DNA from 3 places in the Shewanella sp. 10B genome. Region 3 is predicted to be linked to each of the others. Evidence: predicted binding sites of a transcription regulator. Region 3 holds the regulator's gene; each other region holds the start of a gene.
The links. Region 3 encodes LexA, which represses DNA repair genes until DNA is damaged. Its sites were predicted from a motif close to TACTGTATNNNNATACAGTA; they were not measured.
Positions count from the first base shown of each region.

Region 1 (6,678 bases), on a different contig from region 3:
TTCGCTCGTCGACTAAACGCGCCAACTGATTCTGCTGCTGTTGTAATTCACGCCCCTGACGCTTGTTAATGGCTAAGTCATTGCGAATACGCTGATACATAGCCTGTAGCGATTGCGCCACATGGCCAATTTCATCTTGGCTGGTCACTACACTGATGGGCACTTTCAGTTTGGGTAATGAATTCAAATTGATTTGATTGGCAAACCGCTCCAGTGCCGATAATCGGTTGGTCACCAATAAACGCACCATAGTGAGGATCAGGTAAATCATCAGCAGGGTTTTAAGGCCATTGCCGAGGACGATGATAATCAACTGCTGCCATAATTCGTAATACAGCTTATTGGTGTCCAGACCAACGGTGAGTGAGCCAATCAGCTGCTCTTGATACATAATCGGATAATGAAACGAAGTTTGGTTGTCCTCCTGTGCACCTAAGGACTTACCTAGCTGCATAGTCACACCATCGACACTTTCCAGATTGACACTCGAGACCATGGGCATCATCCCTAAACCCGACAACAGATCGGATAACAGGCTATGGTCGACATCCCAGAGCGACTTAGCAATGCTAGGCAAGATAGACTCGGAATACTCACGAATATCCGCCGTAGCCTTATCTATGCTCTCCTGATAATTCCATACCAACTGCACCAACATAGTCAGGACGGCAAAAAACGAGCTCACCCCAATAATAGTGAGCGTCATCCTGTGGCTGATGGAATGATTACGATGCTTCATGGATACCTATTCGTTATTATTGCGGTGGCAACTTATCCAAAATTTGGGATTGGAAAATTGCCGACCAATCCCTTGCCACTAACATGCGATAAAACTCTGAGCCCGGCTCAAGCACGCTGAATAACTGGACCTTGTCGTAGGAATAATATTGCCCTGTCGCCTGATAATGTTGCAGTTGCACTAACCCCAATGCGCCCGCTAAAAAATGCCCACCACCGAGTACACTGAGTTGTTGCTCTTGGCGAAGCCGTAAAATCTCGGCTGACGTATTTACAGAGCTCACCAACACCTCTCGCCCTGGGTTGAGCCCTTTTTCCTTCAATGCCTTAATTACCCCCATCGCCATTCTGTCACTTGCGGTCCAAATCAACTTTAAATCGGGATAACGGGTCAGCAGCGTCAATGCTTGCCCATAGGCAATATCCTCACTCCATTGGCCATAAACCGTTTGTGTGACTGTAACATTGGGTTGCATAAAGAAATAATCATTGGCGCCCTGAGTCCGCAGAACAGATGCGGGCGTGGACTTATCGCCCGAGATCAATAAAACCTTAGCTTTTTTAACGTCTAACCCCGTTAACAAAGCTTTAGCGGTCTCGGCTCCGATAGCATAGTTATCGGGCATAATGGCGGGCAATAAATAGGTCTGCCAGTGGGGATCTTGCAATAGCATTTCCCGTTCGGCCACGGAAATATCATTCAATATAAGCTGCACATAAATGGGATGGTGATAAAGCATCTGCAACATTTTTAATGCTGACTGCTTCTCATTAACCAAAATAACCTGATTAGGAAGGGATTGTTGCGATTTTAATAAAGAGTCTAACTGGCTAATCATTTTAAAATGATTGCGATCTGAATGGATAATTTGCAAATTAATGTCGAGTTTTGCTGAGGCCACCCACATTAATTTGTCGACATCACCCCAAAAGCTATCGGCCTCGGCACCGGGATTGAAAAACGCCACATCGAGTTTGGCCCATGCTGGCATAGCAGAAAACAATATGCCAATAAATAAACAGGTTAAGCACCATAGACGCAAAGGCGAGTACTCCTCGACCATGTTTCCCCACATGTGATCCGTCACCAGAGGTCACTTTCTTATTATCGATTCACAACCGTGTTACCGCATAAAGATTTATGCCCGATACAGGCAATCAATCATTCGATTAAACCACAAAAACTTACAAAGTGTACGTTATTAATAACGAATGATGATTTTCTCTATCGTTTAATTCTAGGATTGAAACACATTTATTTTAATATGAATAAGATAAGGAGAAATATGCTCCAAGGGCAATTTAGCCCATAAGACTGAAATAAATCCTCAATTCGTCGCTAAACCCTCCTATAACAGCACCCACCGAGCAACTCAGCCCAAGATTGCCTTACGCTTATACTCTGTTAGTATATGTATAAATTCACAGTGATTGAGCGCTAACGACTTGCAGCAATTGGATCTTGTTCCGATCACCGACCTCAAAGGCGTCGCCAAAAGGGTGGCGGAAAAACTCGCAAAGCTCGGCATCACAACAGTACAAGATCTGCTGTTTCACTTACCCCTGCGCTACGAAGACCGCACTCAAATTTATCCTATTGCCGCCTTAATGCCGGGAAATTACGGCACCATTGAAGCCGAAATCCAGTCGACACAAATCATTCAAGGCCGCAAACGCATGCTGGTGTGCAATGTGCGGGATAATACTGGCAGCATGAGTCTGCGCTTCTTTAACTTTTCGATGGCGCAACGCAATGCGATGCAAAATGGCTTAATGATCCGCGCCTATGGCGAAATTCGTCGGGGCAATCATCAGGCCGAAATCGTCCATCCCGAGTACAAAATTGTCTATCCCGGTGAAGATATTCATTTAAGTGATACCCTCACGCCAATATATCCCACCACGGAAGGGCTCAAGCAGGCGAGCTGGATTAAGCTTACCGAGCAAGCCCTCGAATTATTAGAAGACGGCGGTTTGGCCGAGTTATTACCCGCCAATTTGCAGCCCAATAGCATGAGCTTGAAGCAAGCGTTGCAAACCCTGCATCGCCCCCACGCGGGGATATCACAATTTGACTTAGAGCTCGGCCAGCATCCGGCGCAGCAACGACTGGTACAAGAAGAACTGCTCGCCCATAACCTCAGCATGCTCCGCCTCAGGCAGCGCAGCAATCTCGACGCTGCCGTGACCATGCACGCCAGCGGCCAGCTATTGAATCCCTTTCTCGCCTCATTACCCTTCAAACCGACGGGCGCCCAGCAAAGGGTCGTCGCCGAGATTGGTAAAGATTTAGCGCAGCCACACCCCATGATGCGCTTAGTTCAAGGTGATGTCGGCTCGGGGAAAACCTTGGTCGCTGCCCTCGCCGCATTGCAGGCCATCGAAAATGGTTACCAAGTCGCTATGATGGCACCCACCGAATTACTCGCCGAGCAGCATGCGGCTAACTTTACCGCATGGTTTGACCCCCTCGGGTTAAAAGTCGGATGGCTGGCGGGTAAGCTTAAAGGCAAGGCACGGGCGCAATCCTTAGCCGATATAGAATCGGGTGCTGCGCAAATGGTGATAGGTACCCATGCCATCTTCCAGCAGCAGGTAACCTTCAATAAGTTGGCTTTAATCATTATCGATGAGCAGCACAGGTTCGGGGTTCACCAACGGATGGGGCTCAGGGAAAAAGGCATTAACCAAGGCTTTCATCCCCACCAGTTAATTATGACGGCGACGCCTATTCCGCGCACCTTGGCCATGACGGCCTACGCCGATTTGGACACCTCGATTATCGATGAGTTGCCGCCCGGCCGCACGCCCGTGACCACAGTCGCCATTCCCGATTCGCGTCGCAATGAAGTGCTCGAGCGCGTCCGCAACAGCGTCGTCACGGATAAACGCCAAGCCTATTGGGTCTGTACTCTGATTGAAGAATCCGAAGTTCTCGAGTGCCAAGCGGCGGAAGATACCGCCGAAGAGTTGCGCCAAGCGCTACCGGAACTGAGCATAGGTTTAGTCCACGGCCGGATGAAAAGCGTCGAAAAACAAAAAATTATGGCCGACTTCAAGGCGGGAACTATCCATTTATTGGTGGCAACCACAGTGATTGAAGTCGGCGTCGACGTCCCCAACTCCAGCTTAATGATTATCGAAAATCCCGAACGACTAGGCCTTGCACAGTTGCACCAGCTGCGGGGCCGTGTAGGGCGCGGTGCCGTGGCAAGCCATTGTGTGTTACTCTACAAGGCGCCATTGAGCCAAACCGCAAGCCAGCGGTTAAATGTGCTCAGGCAAAGTAATGATGGTTTTGTGATTGCACAGAAAGATTTAGAGATCCGTGGGCCGGGCGAAGTACTGGGCACTAAGCAAACGGGACTGGCCGAGCTGAAAATCGCCGACCTTGTCCGCGATCAGGCACTTATCCCACATATCCAAAAACTGGCGAGCCATGTGATGTCACAGGCGCCAGAGTCGGTCGATGCCATTATTCATCGTTGGCTTGGACACAGGCAACAATACGTTCAGGCTTAAACCTTAAGCTAACCCCTTCAAGGTAAAATAAATTCCGCCTGTTCAGCTCACCGCTATGGACAAGCGCGTGGAAACTTGCACAATGAACCTGCCACCGACAACTCGTTGGCACTTGCACTTTAAATGTTAGCTGCATGTATTCACCCCGTTACCTTGACACTTAAGCGAAGGATGTAAAATGCAAGTTAATCAAGATGATAGAATTACACCTCAAGAAACCTCCTCAAGCAGTAATCGCTTTGCTTTGATTGCGATTGTGCTCGTCATCCTGCTCTCTGCGGGAGGTTATTATTACTACACCAAAGATGACTCACCCAAGCTCATCCCCAATGCGCCCATAGTGCTGCCTGAGCCGCCTTCATCTGAACCTATGACGCTCGAAACGGGCACTGAGCCTGAAACCACGCCGGTGGAAAATGAAACTCCAGCGGCGACCACGACGGAAACCGAAACAGTCGTCACGCCAACAGAGCCTGCGATTCCAGAAGAAGTCGTCCCCAGCCTGCCTGAGAGCGATGCCTTTGTGCATCAAAAAGCGCTGGCGATCATCAATAACAACGTGGTTGGCTCCTCCTTAGTGAACCAAGATTTGGCTCGTCAGTTTGTGGTGTTCGTGGACAACTTGGCCCAAGGCGATCTCGCCCGCAAAGTCAGCCCAGTCAAAGGCCCAGAAAAGCTGTTCACTGTGTCTGAAATCACTAGCAAAGTGTATTTAAATCCAGAGAGTTACCACAGATATGACGCCTACGCGACCGTGATTGCTAACATGGATGAGCAAACCTTAATGCACACCTACAAACAGCTCACACCGCTGTTTGACGAGGCCTTTGCCGAGTTGGGTTACAGCAACGCCAAGTTCAATGACAGAATGCTGCAAGCCATTAAGATCATGCTTGCTGCCCCTATCATCGAAGAGCCTATTGAGCTGAGCTCAATCAGCGTGAACTACCGCTTTGTGGATCCCAATTTAGAAGCCTTACCGAGCGCGCAAAAACTGATGATCCGCATGGGGCCAGAAAACACCCGTAAAGTGAAAGCGGCGCTGCGTAAACTGGAAAACCAACTCGCCCAGTAATGCTCCAAACTTGTCTAAAAAGGCGCCTAGTGCGCCTTTTTTTACATCCACACTTTCAGCTCCATTTCAGCGTATAAACCCAGCTTGCTAGTCGTTCAACTCTGGTTCAGTAAGACAGTTTATAGTGCTCTTCCCCCAACGGTTCTGCTGCAACTTATGTTGCTTAACAGTGATAAATCGAATCTTGATTGCATTTTGTTAACCGTCATGATGCAAATGGCTTCATTAAAACTAAGGACTTAGTGTAGAATAAGCCGCACATTCATCGGGGAATTGGCGCGATTTATCCAACGCGTAGACAAGCTATAGGCCTATCAATTCATTAATATTTTTCGCTTAGTTAGGGATAACTAAGACAGCTTTAAATAGTGTCGAGGCAAAGTAGTGCAACTCAGATTCAGCATCCATTCTTGGGGCGCATGGGCGCCAAAGTATCCACAGCGTGATGACTGGCAAACTTGGTGCAAGCACTCGGCTGACACAAGCAAAGATGACCTCGAGGGGATTTCCCCTGCACTTCCCCAAGTCCCCGCCATGCAGCGCAGACGTTTTAGCCGTTTAACCAAGATGATGCTGGATGTCAGTTTCCAATGTGAGGCCGCGCCTAACTGTCGCTCGATATTTGCTTCTCGCCACGGCGAGCTGCACCGCACCATTGGACTGCTCGAAGATATTATTGAAAAACAACCGCTTTCCCCCTTAGGTTTTAGTCAGTCGGTGCATAACACTGGCAGTGGTATTTTTGGTATTTTAACCAACAATACCGCCCCTTCAACCTCGATTGCCGCGGGCACAGAAACCCTTTCCCAAGCCATGGTGGAAGCGTTCGCCCAGCTGTACCAATCGCCTGAGCCACTGCTGTTGGTGTTTGGCGATGATCCCGTCCCGCCAGTCTATGATGAATTTACCCAAGAGTTTGAGTTGCCCTTAGCACTCGGATTGACCCTAGCGCCAGCAGATGAGAGTGCGACCGTTACCCTCACCCTCAGCCAACTGACAACGGAGCAGCAACAGCAGGCCACGCCGCTGTCCTACGGCAAATTGATCCACGCGCTGGCGACCTCACAGGATATTGACGGCTGCTTGTCGCACTGGCACTGGAGCCTAACGCATGCCTAATCCAGTACCACACAATGCCGAATTTAATGTCGCTTATACGCTGCCTGAAAAACGCCGCGCGGGAATCAACTATATTCCCCGTTGGCTTGGCGGCGTCAGTTGCTACATCGCCTTTGGTCTCGGTGGACTGTTAAGCTCGTTAACCATCTTGCCTCTGCTGCGTTTTTGGCCGGGCACGCCCGAGGCGAGGATTATCCGCGTGCAAAAAGCCGTGCACACTATGT
Region 1 covers NZ_JAMDJO010000007.1:103,799-110,476, reverse strand. The annotation lists gene M0415_RS18315 (GGDEF domain-containing protein) at 1-739, opposite strand, end outside; gene M0415_RS18310 (ABC transporter substrate-binding protein) at 756-1,781, opposite strand; gene recG (ATP-dependent DNA helicase RecG) at 2,185-4,260, shown strand; gene M0415_RS18300 (DUF3014 domain-containing protein) at 4,439-5,335, shown strand; gene M0415_RS18295 (beta-ketoacyl synthase chain length factor) at 5,720-6,454, shown strand; gene M0415_RS18290 (lysophospholipid acyltransferase family protein) at 6,447-6,678, shown strand, end outside.
Region 1: recG (ATP-dependent DNA helicase RecG) is a predicted target of LexA. The motif match lies at 2,149-2,168, and genes of this name have one in related genera.

Region 2 (6,678 bases), on a different contig from region 3:
ACGTGATAAGGCAAACTTTGAGTCTGCTAATATTTGGTTATACGTGGGTACTGATGGCATGAAGCCAGAATTTGCTAAAGTAGGGATTACGATGGGTGATCTGGGATCTCGCTCATATTGCACCGGCAATCCCGACTATTATCTGTTCTGCGCTTTTCAGTGCAATATCCACACAACGAAATCAAAGCTTGAGAGCATTGAAGCTGGCGCTCTAAACCATCTAGACAGCCTGTTTCCGAAACATCGGGTGCCTCACCGGGAGTCGGGAACGCTGTCTGAGTGTTATAGAGGCATTGATTTTGAGACATTTCTTATCAGCCTTAACGACTACTTGCTTGATAAGCACCACAACGATTTTCAGACTGTCGAATACGAGAATGCAATAGGGATTGTGGAAGGGTATGCGCTTGTATGTGAATTTAACAACAGTATCTTGCCCCGCGATGAAATAAGCCGTTTTCAGCGTTTGTTCATACGATATTACTAAATGATCAAGGAAATCCCGTTGGAATTAAATCAAGGAGAGGAAGAAATAAAATGTTTAATCATGCTTTCAATATATTTATCACAATGATTGTGCTAGTAATAATTTATTTTACACTGACCATTGAAGAGCGTGATGAATTTGCAAAGGCAGGTAAATTCGTTAGTTCTTCTATAGTAGATGCAGGTTTTTTTACAAAATCATTAGTTACCACGTCAACAGGATCGTATATTGTTGAAGGCGGTTTTAGTGGCGAATATGGAAATGAAGTAAAAATAAAAAAAGTAGTGCAAACATTTTCTACTAAGTTCATTAAGCCTCTGGAAAGAATGTATATATGCAATACTGTTTCCAAGATAGATAAAGAGTATTGTAGAAAGATAGTCGATTAATGATTAGTAAGACAGGATGGGTTCATGAGGAAAAGCATTTCGATCAACACCGCACAACTTGCAGGGATGTTAAAGATAAGTGAAGGTTTTCTTGTTCATGCTATGCAAACAGTTGGGCATCTTCATGGAGTACCATTCCCCGCGACTATCAATCACCACAAAGCCCATAGTCGAAAATTTAACCTTGATGATGCAATTAAGTTTGCTGATAAAGTCAATACTCTAAAGGAAAATGGGAAATGGAAATTGAATTGACCCAGAACAGGTATAACTTGTTGAAACTCTGGGGTGTTGTTAACTTGGCACTTGGGTTTCTTGCATTAGTTTTGGGTTCATACAGCGACAATCTGGCTAGTTTAATCTTGGCTGCAATAGGCATTGTGAGTGGCGGTTTGATGCTAACGTGGAACAAGGAGCCTCTGGTCACTGTTAGAAAATTTCGCCTTCCGGTTAAGCCTGTGAATCCTGAGAAAGTAGGTAGCGAGAAGCGCAACCATTAACTGTTAAAGGAAATCGTTTTATGGGGTATATAAGAACATACGGCAGTGCTACAGAAGCACCAAAATATAGTTGCAATTTTGGTGTACCGGCCTGGTCGGGATTGCATGAATCAGAGTTTACTGATGCGTTAGTGATTGAATTGCGAGAATTCATAAAATTTGAAGCAAGTCGGCAGGGCCATAACGACAGCGCTCAAAATCGAATAGGAGAGAACGTTCAATTCTTTCACGATGGTTTTCTTGATGGATGGCCTCAAAAATTATGGGGAGTGTTCTATCAAAAGGGTGTTCAAGAGCAGAATGGGACGAAAAAATAAATAATGTCAAATAACCAGATGAATTCTGAGCAGTTCAATGTGCTTGTGAGACTCTGCCGAGGGAATGAAGAAGCTCCTAGCACAATAGCTGCAAAAATGGTGTTGGTTGAGAGAGCTTCAAATGATGCCGTTAAAGCCTCAACCGGAGTAAGTAAAGAAAACTTATATGATGCAGTTCAGCGCTGGAAGGAGAAGGATGACTTGATCAGGCAGGCGTATGGGCCAGACGGTAGTAAATTGCAGCAGTTTGATCTGTTGGTGAAGCTTTGTCGGGGAGATAGTGAAGCTCCCAGCACATTAGCTGCGAAAATGGTATTGGTTGATAACATACAGAATCAGATAGTGAAAAACGCGATAGGTATCAGCAAGCAATCTTTGTATGATGCGGTTCGTCGCTGGAAAGAAAAGGATGATTGGATTAAGAAGGCATATTCAGAAAATGACAGTTAATGATCAAGGAAACAGCATGTACCAGGATCCACCCAAGCCCTGCCCGATTTGTGGAGAACGGCTGATCCCCCATGATGGGCCAGAAGATGGCCCGGCGCAAAGCTGGGCTCATCCATGTAGCGATTGCCGCATTGGAGGCATGGAGGGCATTAAAGAGCCTCAACTTATAGCATTGCACGTCCTGCATTGGGTCAATGGCCGAGTAGCCGGGTGGTCTACGATGAGTGAATCTGAAATGCGAGCGGCCCTGTCGGACATTGAGGACGAACTCGAAGCAGCCGAACTGATATAGGAAACATATTTAAAAAATGAAAGCTACAGCGACAGCATTTTTACCGGAAACACTTTCCCAAGAGGAAGTAAGTTGGCTCATTCATTTTCGCAAAGCCAAGACCATAAATACTCTAGAGCTTATGACTGAAAGGGCTGAACGAGTCAATGCCGGTAACCTCAAAGTATTGGACGACATCAATACCGGATTCTGTGCCAGGGAGCAGGAGCTTTTAATGTTGAGTTGAGGTTTAGGCTCATGAATTGTCAGATTTGCCTAAGCTATTGGCAAAGTGGTATTGGTTCAAGAAACGATTACTGCGATGAAGTCTAACTTACCACTGTGTTTCCAGAAGAGTCGGTTTGGCCAGGGACGTCGTAGTAGGTCAGCCGCCTCTTGCTTGAGTTGAATTCCAATACTATCATTACTGTGTTTTTATACAGTGAATGGAAAATAACAATGAACGTCTTACCTATCACCGTTAGCGCGGGCGTTTTCGGGTTTCCCTCTCCCGCAGCCGATTACACGCAATTGAAATTAAGCTTAGATGAGCTTTTTGTTCAGCATCCATCTTCTACCTGGCTAGCTGTCGCTGAGGGGGAGTCCATGAAAGGGATTGGGATCTTTCCGGGCAGCATTTTAGTCATAGATAGACGAATTGCGCGCAAAACAGGCGATGTGATTGTTGCAAACCTAAACGGCGAGTTCGTTGTCAAGATAATTGATCTCGAGAAACGGTTGTTGTTATCGGACAATGACGATTACCCGCCGGTTGCAATCAACGAGTGGGATGTGTTTTCTATTGAAGGGGTTGTTATAGGCAGCTACAAGCCATTTAAGCCTCTCAGACAGATGATTTAGGAAACTAGGTCATGCTGGCATTGATCGACGCAAATTCGTTTTACTGCTCTGCAGAGCAGGTATTTAGACCTGAGTGGCGTGGAAAGCCGATAGTAGTGCTCAGCAATAATGATGGGACTGTCGTGGCCGCAAATAAGCAGGCTATGGCGTTAGGTATAGAGAAGTTCAAGCCGTATTTCCAGTTGAAAGCGATCTGCGACCGCCATGGTATTCAAGTGTGTTCCAGTAATTATGAGCTGTACGGGGATCTCTCGGAAAAGATGATGAGTGTGATCGGACGATTCGGACCAGAGGAATTTTTGTATAGTATAGACGAGATCTTTTTGTCATTTAAAAACGTAACTATCAAAGACTATCAGCATCATGGCCATCTTATAAGAAGGTCAGTGTGGCGTGAGACTCGATTGCCTGTTTGTGTTGGCTTCGGCCCGACAATGGTGCTTGCGAAGGCTGCTAACCATGCTGCTAAGAGGTTACCTGATTTTTCCTGTGCCGGCGTATGCGTTATAGATGATGAAACAGCCAGGTTAAAAGTATTAGCCCAAATGAAGGTTACCGATGTATGGGGTATTGGTAGTAGAATCGGTAGACAGTTAACCGAAATGGGGATAGAGACAGCAGCACAGTTAGCTTCATTACCAGCCAAATTAGCTCGACAACGATTTAGCGTTGAGGTGGAACGGATCGTATTAGAACTGAATGGGATTAAGGCCAAACAATGGGATGGAAACGTTACCACGAAAAAACAGATTTTCTCTACGCGTAGCCTCGGGCAAAGGGTGACAGATATAAACGGTCTTAATCAGGCACTACTTTACCATGTGGCCATGGCCGCGCAAAAGGCGCGCGCGCAAAGCAGTGCTTGTCGGGTAATGATGATGTTTGCCAGCAACTCCCCCTTTGAAGATAAATCCTTAGCAGTTGGTTTTAGGCATGTTATTCATTTCGACGTGCCAACGAATGACACTCTGGTAATGTCAAAGGCAGTGTCTAAAGCCTTGCCACGACTGTTTAAAGAGGGGGGGCGATATTATAAGGTCGGTATAGGTTTGTTCGAGTTGAGTTCTACTGTGAATCGTCAGATGAATCTGTTTGTCAAAGATGAAGGACTGGGCAATGAACCCTTGATGAAGGTCTTTGACGGGCTCAATAACCGCTTTGGCGTGAAAACGATGTTTGTCGCAGGACAAGGCATTGAACAAAAATGGGCGATGCGTCGTAGTCTTTTAACACCCCAGTACACGACAAACTGGAGGCATTTGCCTTCGGTGAGTTGCCGGTAATCTTCCCAGGGGTATCATAAGTAGATGAGAGCTAATATCGTGGGTGAGTAATATTAGGTTTATTGCCCGTTTCCGTGAACCTCAGTCTGGGCCTTGTGACACGATGATCAGGAGGCTCTGCTGAAAAATTGATATGAAGCAATGGAATATCTGCGCAGAAGAGGGCACGATAACATCGAGTTGGCCCTGTCCGCTCTGAAAGCTGACGCAGAATAATCGATCGGGGCCGGACACGCCGGCCCATTATTCAAGGAAATTATCCAATGTGTAATGTTTGCTTTGATTGTTCTGATCAGAAAGATTCGGATTTAGTTGCAGACACAGGTGTTTGCTCAAAATGCGGTAAGGTCACTGACTGTTGGGATCACGATTTACTGGCCTGTTACAGACAGTTTGGCGTAAGTGACGATTTTATCTGGTCTAGGCTGCCGCGCCTTCTAGACCCTTTTTTGGACGGACAAAGAAGCTCAATGCTGGAAATTGGTAAAATTTTATCAGTGTGCATAGAGGCCGAGAATCGGCCATCAAGCAAATTTGAAGCTGAAGCAGCCGGCTGCTGATCGATAATGGTCTTGGTGCTATGCAGAGCATGAGTTAAAGAAAAAGAGTAAAAAATTATTCTTCTCCTACATTAGGGACCTGTGAGAGTGGTCGAATAACATTTCTCACTTTCTTGCCAACATAAGTGCTTTTTCGGCCGATGATAAGGACAATCATCGGATCTTCAAAATTGAGACCTTTCCCCCAGCTGTTGTAGTCTTTTGGCGACGGTGTGGGGTAGTCTTCAGGGTGGGTGTGCCATTCACCGAGATACTGCAAGGTTCCGTTTGAGCGTTCAAAGGCTTGGTCCACGGCTTGTTGGTGATGGGGCCCCCGTCGGTCTACTGAGTGCCTGGATCGTTTGTCTCCCTTCCCGGGCTCCGTAACCTCGCATACCACCAGATTGCCGGCACGACGTTCACCAATCAGCACACCTGCCGCCTCCTTATCCCACAAACGTGATTGGGTGAAACTCTTCATCCTGGAAAAGGCGGATTCTTTGATAACGACAAGGAGCTCCTCGTCAGCTACCATATCTTTGTAAGTGATATCAGATTGGTGCATTGCAAATTGAACAGTGGCTTGATGGTTGGATTTTCTTGGGCTTCCGAGTTCTCCCGCCGGCCGACACATGCTCGGTGTAATTCCAAGGCAGCTCACTCCCTAATGCGTACATCACTGCTTGCTGCATGATGCCAGCAGTGATAATACTCACCCCTGCATGGTATGGCGTGTAGGTGTTACCGCAGCTGGTCCTGGTTTCCTTTCGCCTATCAATACCCTCCAGCCTACGATCTTGCTCATTGGTGTAGAAGGCTGGATCCGAAATTAGGCACCCGTAGCAGCCTGAGCCATCGTCGATGAGCACTTTGGACATTCGGCCATTGCCGTCATTCCACCCATGGATCAGCATAGGCCTATCGTTTTGAGGCAACATACGAATGACTGCTGCTAAGCGCTTTGATATAGGGGGGCGCCCAGTAACATCGATGACAAAATCGAAGGCGCGCAGTGCTTGGATGGTGATTGGGAAAACTTCGCCTTTCCCCTCGATATTTGTAACCAGGTGGCAATCATGACGCAATTTCGTGGCCATTGCCTCGGCTTTGTTCTGTCCAAATGCCTGGGTGCCCAGAATATGCCGACCAGCATTCTGAGGTTTCATCGTATCCGGATCGAAAACATGGAGAAAACCTCGGCCGCAGCCGGCGCCCGATCTCATCAACAGATCAGCAGCATAGCCACCGATTGTGCCACAACCTATTAGGGCAATTTTCTTGTCAGAGAGATTACCTTGCTCTGGGTTAGGATTGTTCCTGGAAAGGATCCATTTCGCCTCAGCATTCTCAATCTCTATTCTGTGGAAACGTTCGCACGCTTGCTTGCCTGAAAGCGCAATGATCAGCTGCTTGTAACTTCTCGCAGGCCTCCGGCGCCGCTTTCTGTTGTGGGCAGCGAGTGCCACGGCGCTTTTGTTCAATTGGACAAATACACCGATCATTTCCTGACCGGCCACATCCATCACAAATAAATGAGTACTGCCAGGTTCTTCAATCAGGCAGTCAATCAGCTTGCTCCTG
Region 2 covers NZ_JAMDJO010000012.1:21,532-28,209, forward strand. The annotation lists gene M0415_RS20520 (hypothetical protein) at 1-487, shown strand, start outside; gene M0415_RS20525 (hypothetical protein) at 538-876, shown strand; gene M0415_RS20530 (hypothetical protein) at 901-1,131, shown strand; gene M0415_RS20535 (hypothetical protein) at 1,116-1,376, shown strand; gene M0415_RS20540 (hypothetical protein) at 1,397-1,693, shown strand; gene M0415_RS20545 (hypothetical protein) at 1,697-2,143, shown strand; gene M0415_RS20550 (hypothetical protein) at 2,452-2,661, shown strand; gene M0415_RS20555 (LexA family protein) at 2,874-3,275, shown strand; gene M0415_RS20560 (Y-family DNA polymerase) at 3,287-4,558, shown strand; gene M0415_RS20565 (Mov34/MPN/PAD-1 family protein) at 5,174-5,662, opposite strand; gene M0415_RS20570 (E2/UBC family protein) at 5,649-6,678, opposite strand, start outside.
Region 2: M0415_RS20555 (LexA family protein) is a predicted target of LexA. The motif match lies at 2,840-2,859, and genes of this name have one in related genera.

Region 3 (6,678 bases):
CTCAGCTCTTTGTGATAAGTCGCCACTTCCATCACGTGATCGTAGCCTAAATACACAGGCACTAAGGTGACTGGGCGTTCGATACCACGCAGCACACTGTTGATCGTCATGGCGATCATGCCCGTTTTCGGCGCCAATAGACGACCGGTGCGAGAACGGCCACCCTCAGAGAAATACTCAACCGAATATCCCTTAGCGAACAACTGATCGAGGTATTCACGGAACACGGCCGTATAAAGTTTATTACCGTTAAAACTACGGCGAATAAAGAAAGCCCCGCCACGGCGGAACAACGGCCCAGCTGGCCAGAAGTTTAGGTTAATCCCCGCCGCAATATGCGGTGGCACCATGCCTTGGTAATACAGAATGTAAGATAACAGTAGGTAATCCATATGGCTGCGATGGCAAGGTACATACACAATCTCGTGACCATCATGGTGCAGCTGGCGGATTTGCTCGGCACCTTTGATATTGATACCGCTGTAGAGCTTGTTCCATAACCAAGTTAAGAAACGCTCGGCAATACGCACTAGGCTATCGGAATAATTCGCTGCAATTTCATCAAGATATTCAATTGCTGTTTCACGAGCTTGGGTTTCGGAAATCTTCTTACTCGCCGCTTCTTCCTGAATCGCCTTGCGTAAGGATTCGGATTTCAACAGGGAGTGGAACATCGCCTGACGATTAGGCAGCACAGGCCCTGTCATCACTTTGCGTTGGCGGCGGAAATGTACTCTAGCCACCCGCGCCAGTTTATGGGCAATCCCCATATCGGTGCCGTGTTCGTCGGCCATGTAACGCAGCGATACCGCATTAGAAAACTGCACAAAGTTATGACGACCCAAAAATAAGATCATCAAGCACTTACGTAACCACGTTGGATTCTCGCGCTCAAGCACAGCCGCCTTCATGGTGTCGTCTTCTTTACCCGGAGTTCGGCCCCAATACAGACTCACAGGCACCAGCTGAATATCTAACTCAGGCTTTTCCTTATGGACAGCCAACAAACGCATAAAACATTCGAGGAATGGTTCATTACTGGCACGCTCGCCAAACAAAGGCTTACGGCCTTCGAGGCAAACGACGCGGGGCGCGACAACGCCATTTACCACGAGCGGCTCGTAGGGGCTTGGCAAACCCAGCTTAGTGGTGATCTCGCTTAACGCAGCAATATCACTCAGGGATTCTGTTTTCATTACATAAGCAAGCGGTCTGGACGCGTCCAGATTCAGATCGGCAAAGGGATCCTGCGGCACAACAATAGTGTGCACTAAGTGTTTTTGGATCCAGCGTAATGATTTCAACCAAAGAGAGTCTTGTTTAGGCATTATTCTTATGCAATGTAAGTACGTTCATTAGCCCCATAGAATACCAGATTCTAGGGAACATTCGCTAATACTCTCCAATCGCGTTAAAAAGTGGTTAATACTTGCACTACGAATAATACTGTATATACTAACAGTAACTGTATAGAAAAACAGGAAAGAACATGAGACCGTTGACGCCACGCCAAGCTGAAATTTTAGAGCTGATTAAACGTAATATTGCCGAGACTGGCATGCCACCCACCCGGGCCGAAATCGCCACCCGTTTGGGTTTTAAAAGTGCAAATGCCGCCGAGGAACACCTTAAGGCATTGGCGAAAAAAGGCTGCATCGAGATCATGCCAGGCACTTCCCGCGGGATCCGCCTCCCAGTTGAGGAAGAAGATAACAGCGAATCAGGCTTACCACTGATTGGCCAAGTGGCTGCGGGCGAACCTATCCTCGCCCAAGAGCATGTCGAACAGTACTACCAAGTCGACCCTAGCATGTTCCACCCAGCCGCCGATTTCTTACTGCGTGTCAGAGGCGACAGTATGAAGAACATCGGTATCCTCGAGGGGGATCTGCTCGCCGTTCATAAAGTACAGCAAGCGCGCAATGGCCAAGTAGTTGTTGCTCGCGTTGACGATGATGTAACAGTTAAACGCTTTGAAAAGAAAGGGAATCTAGTTTATCTACATGCAGAGAATGAAGATTACTCCCCAATTAAAGTCGATTTAAGTTTCCAAAGTCTAACAATAGAAGGGCTCGCCGTAGGGGTGATCCGCAATGGAGATTGGCTATGAACAAACTATTAGGTAATGCCCCGCGTCACCCCGGTTTATGGCTCGATGCGGTACGCGAAACCGATACTGACTGGCAGCATACGCCTATCATCACTATGCCCACCCAGAGCCAAGGGCGCCAGGAACTGATACAGCTTAGCAAGCAGTTAGCACAACTGAGCCAACAAGGTCGCTGGGTCGTGCTCATCAACCCACCGAGTATTGGCTACAAGCAGTTACTGGCCACCGCTGGCGTGCGTATGGATCGCGTCCTCTTAGTCCATGCTAAAGATGAAGTCGAAACCCTGTGGGCTATGGAAAAAGCCTTAACCAGTGGCACTTCAAGCGCAGTAATTACTTGGATCCACTCACTCGATGCCCGTGACAATCGTCGTTTGCAAATTGTGGCCAAGAGCGCCCGCGCCATGGGAATAGTGCTCGAAGGTGTTGTAAATCACTCGACTGCGGACGCGACACTCAAGCAGCCCGCTCACTTTGCCCAAGGTAGTTTTTTTAGCTCTGTTCATTAAAATTTTTGCACTGCGTATTTAGCCTTGAAAGCCGCCTCACCTGTGAATGTGGGGCTTTTTTTTGGCAATTTTTCAGACAATTAGAAAAAGAAGTGATCTTGATCAATTTTTAAACAGCAAGTATGTTTGATTCAGACGAGCATAATATATCGCCCGTTTAGGCAAAAAATATCGACGATTTATCGAATATCTCTTGCCCACAAAAATCGAGAATAATGGGTTTATTCAGCAGTATGTGCCAGTGTGGCTAATACCAGCAGTAACAATACTTAATCAAAAGTAAGCCGCCAACGCACGTTGAAGTCAGAGAAGCTTTTTTGGGAACTGAAGAGTTTGCATAGAGTTGAGACTTACTGTGTTGCTCTTCTTTGTAGTTGCTATTCGCAATTGGCAGAGGAGAAGTCTTGTGAAGCAATGGTTGTATTGTTTACTCGTGGTGCTATTCGCCCCACCGTTGGCCGCAGCGGACATGCGGTTCAACATGACCCCCGGCGTAACAGAAATCAGTGGCAAGGTTTATCACTTACACATGACGATTCTGTATATCTGCTGCGCGATAGGCTTAGTGGTTTTTGGCGTGATGATTTATGCCATGATCAACCACAGAAAATCCAAGGGTGCGGTCGCGTCTCACTTCCATGAGAGTACAAAAGTCGAAATCGCGTGGACGATTATTCCTTTTGTCATTCTGATCTTAATGGCGATTCCCGCCACGAAAACTTTGATTGCCATGGAAGATCCCAGCAATGCCGATCTCACGGTAAAAGTCACAGGCTCTCAATGGAAATGGCACTATAGCTACTTCGATCAAGATATTGATTTTTACAGCATTCTCGCAACACCAAGACCTCAAATCGAAGGTAGTGAAGCCAAGGGGGAGCACTACTTACTCGAGGTCGACAAACCCCTAGTATTACCCATCAATCGCAAAATCCGTTTCTTGATGACCTCAGAGGATGTTATCCACTCATGGTGGATGCCCGCCTTTGCCGTTAAAAAAGACGCTAACCCAGGTTTTATCAACGAGGCGTGGACCCGTATCGATAAACCCGGCATTTACCGTGGCCAATGTGCCGAGCTTTGCGGTAAAGACCATGGTTTTATGCCGATAGTGGTGCAGGCATTGCCCGAAGCCGAGTTCGATGCTTGGGTTGAAGAACAAAAACAAGCCGCCAATGCCGCAGCGCAAGCCGCACAAGCCGCGTTATCGCAAACACTGACTAAAGAAGAGTTGATGGCTCAGGGTGAGCAAGTTTACCTCGGTCACTGCGCGGCCTGTCACCAACCTAACGGTGAAGGTCTACAAGGAGTATTCCCGCACCTCAAAGGCAGCCCCATTGCGACCGGACCACTGAGCGGCCATCTTGAAATCGTGCTCAATGGTAAAGCGGGTACGGCCATGCAAGCCTTTGGCAAACAATTAACGACCCAAGAGATTGCCGCCGTGATTACCTATGAGCGTAATGCGTGGGGCAATAACACGGGGGATGCGGTGCAAGCCAAAGACGTTGATGCCCATAAATCCGGTGGCACCAATAGCGAACCAGTAGCAACGACTCCGCCCCCCGCAACCACCGATGCACCAAAAGCGGCGACAGAACCCGCCGCCAGTGTCGACCCCGCGAGTCTTCCCACGCTTAGCCATGCTGAACTGATGGCCGAAGGGGAAAAAACCTATGCCACGATTTGCGCCGCCTGCCACCAGCTAACAGGTGCAGGTATGCCCCCAGCCTTCCCCGCCCTTGCTGGCAGCGCTATTGCAACGGGTCCAGTCGCCAATCACATCGACATTGTGATGCACGGAAAACCGGGCACGGCGATGCAGGCATTTGGCACACAACTCACGCCACAACAGCTTGCCGCCATCATTACTTATGAGCGCAATGCGTGGGGCAATAATACTGGCGATACAGTGCAACCCGCTGATATTGCTCGCCATGGACAGTAGGGGATTAAGATGAGCACACTGACTCAAGATCAAATTGCCGCCCATGATGAACACCATCACGGTGCACCTAAAGGCATCATGCGCTGGTTACTCACCACCAACCACAAGGACATTGGCACCCTGTACCTATGGTTTAGTTTCATAATGTTTTTAACCGGTGGTGCAATGGCCATGGTGATCCGCGCCGAACTCTTTCAGCCCGGATTACAACTCGTTGAACCTAACTTCTTCAACCAAATGACCACAGTACATGGGTTAATCATGGTATTCGGCGCCGTGATGCCAGCCTTTACAGGGCTGGCTAACTGGCTGATCCCTATGATGATTGGCGCGCCCGATATGGCGCTTCCTCGGATGAACAACTGGAGTTTCTGGATCCTGCCCTTCGCCTTTACTATTTTACTGAGCTCACTGTTTATGGAAGGCGGCGGCCCTAACTTCGGTTGGACCTTCTACGCACCACTCTCGACCACTTATAGTCCTGACAGCACTGCATTATTTGTATTCTCGATTCATATCATGGGGATAAGTTCGATCATGGGCGCCATCAACGTGATCGTCACCATAGTCAACCTGCGCGCTCCCGGCATGACATGGATGAAGTTACCGTTGTTCGTTTGGACTTGGCTGATTACCGCCTTCTTGCTGATCGCCGTGATGCCCGTACTCGCTGGCGCCGTCACAATGGTGTTAACCGATAAGTTTTTCGGTACTAGCTTCTTCGAGGCGGCTGGCGGTGGTGATCCTGTGATGTTCCAGCATATCTTCTGGTTCTTCGGTCACCCCGAAGTCTACATCATGATTCTGCCTTCCTTCGGCATTATCTCCGCCATAGTTCCGGCTTTCAGCCGTAAACCATTATTCGGCTATTCATCCATGGTGTATGCCACGGCGAGTATTGCGATTTTGTCCTTCCTCGTCTGGGCGCACCATATGTTCACCACCGGTATGCCTGTGTTTGCCGAGTTGTTTTTTATGTACTGCACTATGCTGATTGCCGTGCCGACTGGGGTAAAAGTGTTTAACTGGGTAGCGACTATGTGGCGTGGCTCATTGAGTTTTGAAACCCCAATGTTGTTCGCGGTGGCCTTTATTATCCTGTTCACTATTGGCGGCTTCTCTGGCCTGATGCTCGCCATCACGCCAGCCGACTTCCAATACCACGATACTTACTTTGTGGTGGCCCACTTTCACTATGTGTTAGTCACTGGTGCGATTTTCTCCATCATGGCGGCGGCCTATTACTGGCTGCCAAAATGGACCGGCCATATGTACAGCGAAAAGCTCGGCCAGTGGCATTTCTGGTGCTCGGTGATTTCGGTTAACGTGTTGTTTTTCCCGATGCATTTCTTAGGTCTTGCGGGTATGCCAAGGCGTATTCCCGATTACTCGATTCAATTTGCCGATGTAAACCAAATCGTGTCGATTGGGGGTTTTGCCTTTGGTCTTTCTCAGCTGATTTTCCTCGTGCTGGTGATTAAGTGCATTCGGGGCGGTGAAAAGGCGCCCGCCAAACCTTGGGAAGGCAGCGAAGGCTTAGAGTGGACCCTACCCAGCCCTGCCCCCTACCACTCTTTCACCACGCCACCCGAGGTGAAATAACATGCAAGGCCAACCCCATCAGCCCAACATCAAGTCCAACCGTAAGCTCATCAGCCTGCTGGTGCTGAGCTGCCTTGGGATGTTTGGCTTTGGGTTCGCCTTAGTGCCGCTCTACGATGTGTTGTGCGAAAAACTGGGGATTAACGGCAAAACCTCTAATACTGCCAGCAGTTATCAAGCGATCACTGTGGACAAGAACCGGGTGGTAACGGTGGAGTTTATCTCGCAGGTGCAGACGGGCATGCCGTGGAAATTTGAGCCACAAACTAAGCGGCTCGAAGTGCATCCAGGAGAACTTATCCACACGGCATTCCTGGCGCAAAACGTCTCGAATAGAGCTATAGTGGGCCAGGCGATTCCCTCAATTTCGCCCGGACAAGGTGCGGCTTATTTCAATAAAACCGAATGTTTTTGTTTTAACCAACAACACTTAGCCGCCGCAAGTCGTGCCGAGCTGCCGTTGATCTTCTTTGTGGATCCTCAATTACCCGAGTCTATCCACACCTTAA
Region 3 covers NZ_JAMDJO010000004.1:92,919-99,596, forward strand. The annotation lists gene plsB (glycerol-3-phosphate 1-O-acyltransferase PlsB) at 1-1,328, opposite strand, end outside; gene lexA (transcriptional repressor LexA) at 1,490-2,110, shown strand; gene M0415_RS15555 (cell division inhibitor SulA) at 2,107-2,619, shown strand; gene coxB (cytochrome c oxidase subunit II) at 3,026-4,567, shown strand; gene ctaD (cytochrome c oxidase subunit I) at 4,577-6,169, shown strand; gene M0415_RS15570 (cytochrome c oxidase assembly protein) at 6,171-6,678, shown strand, end outside.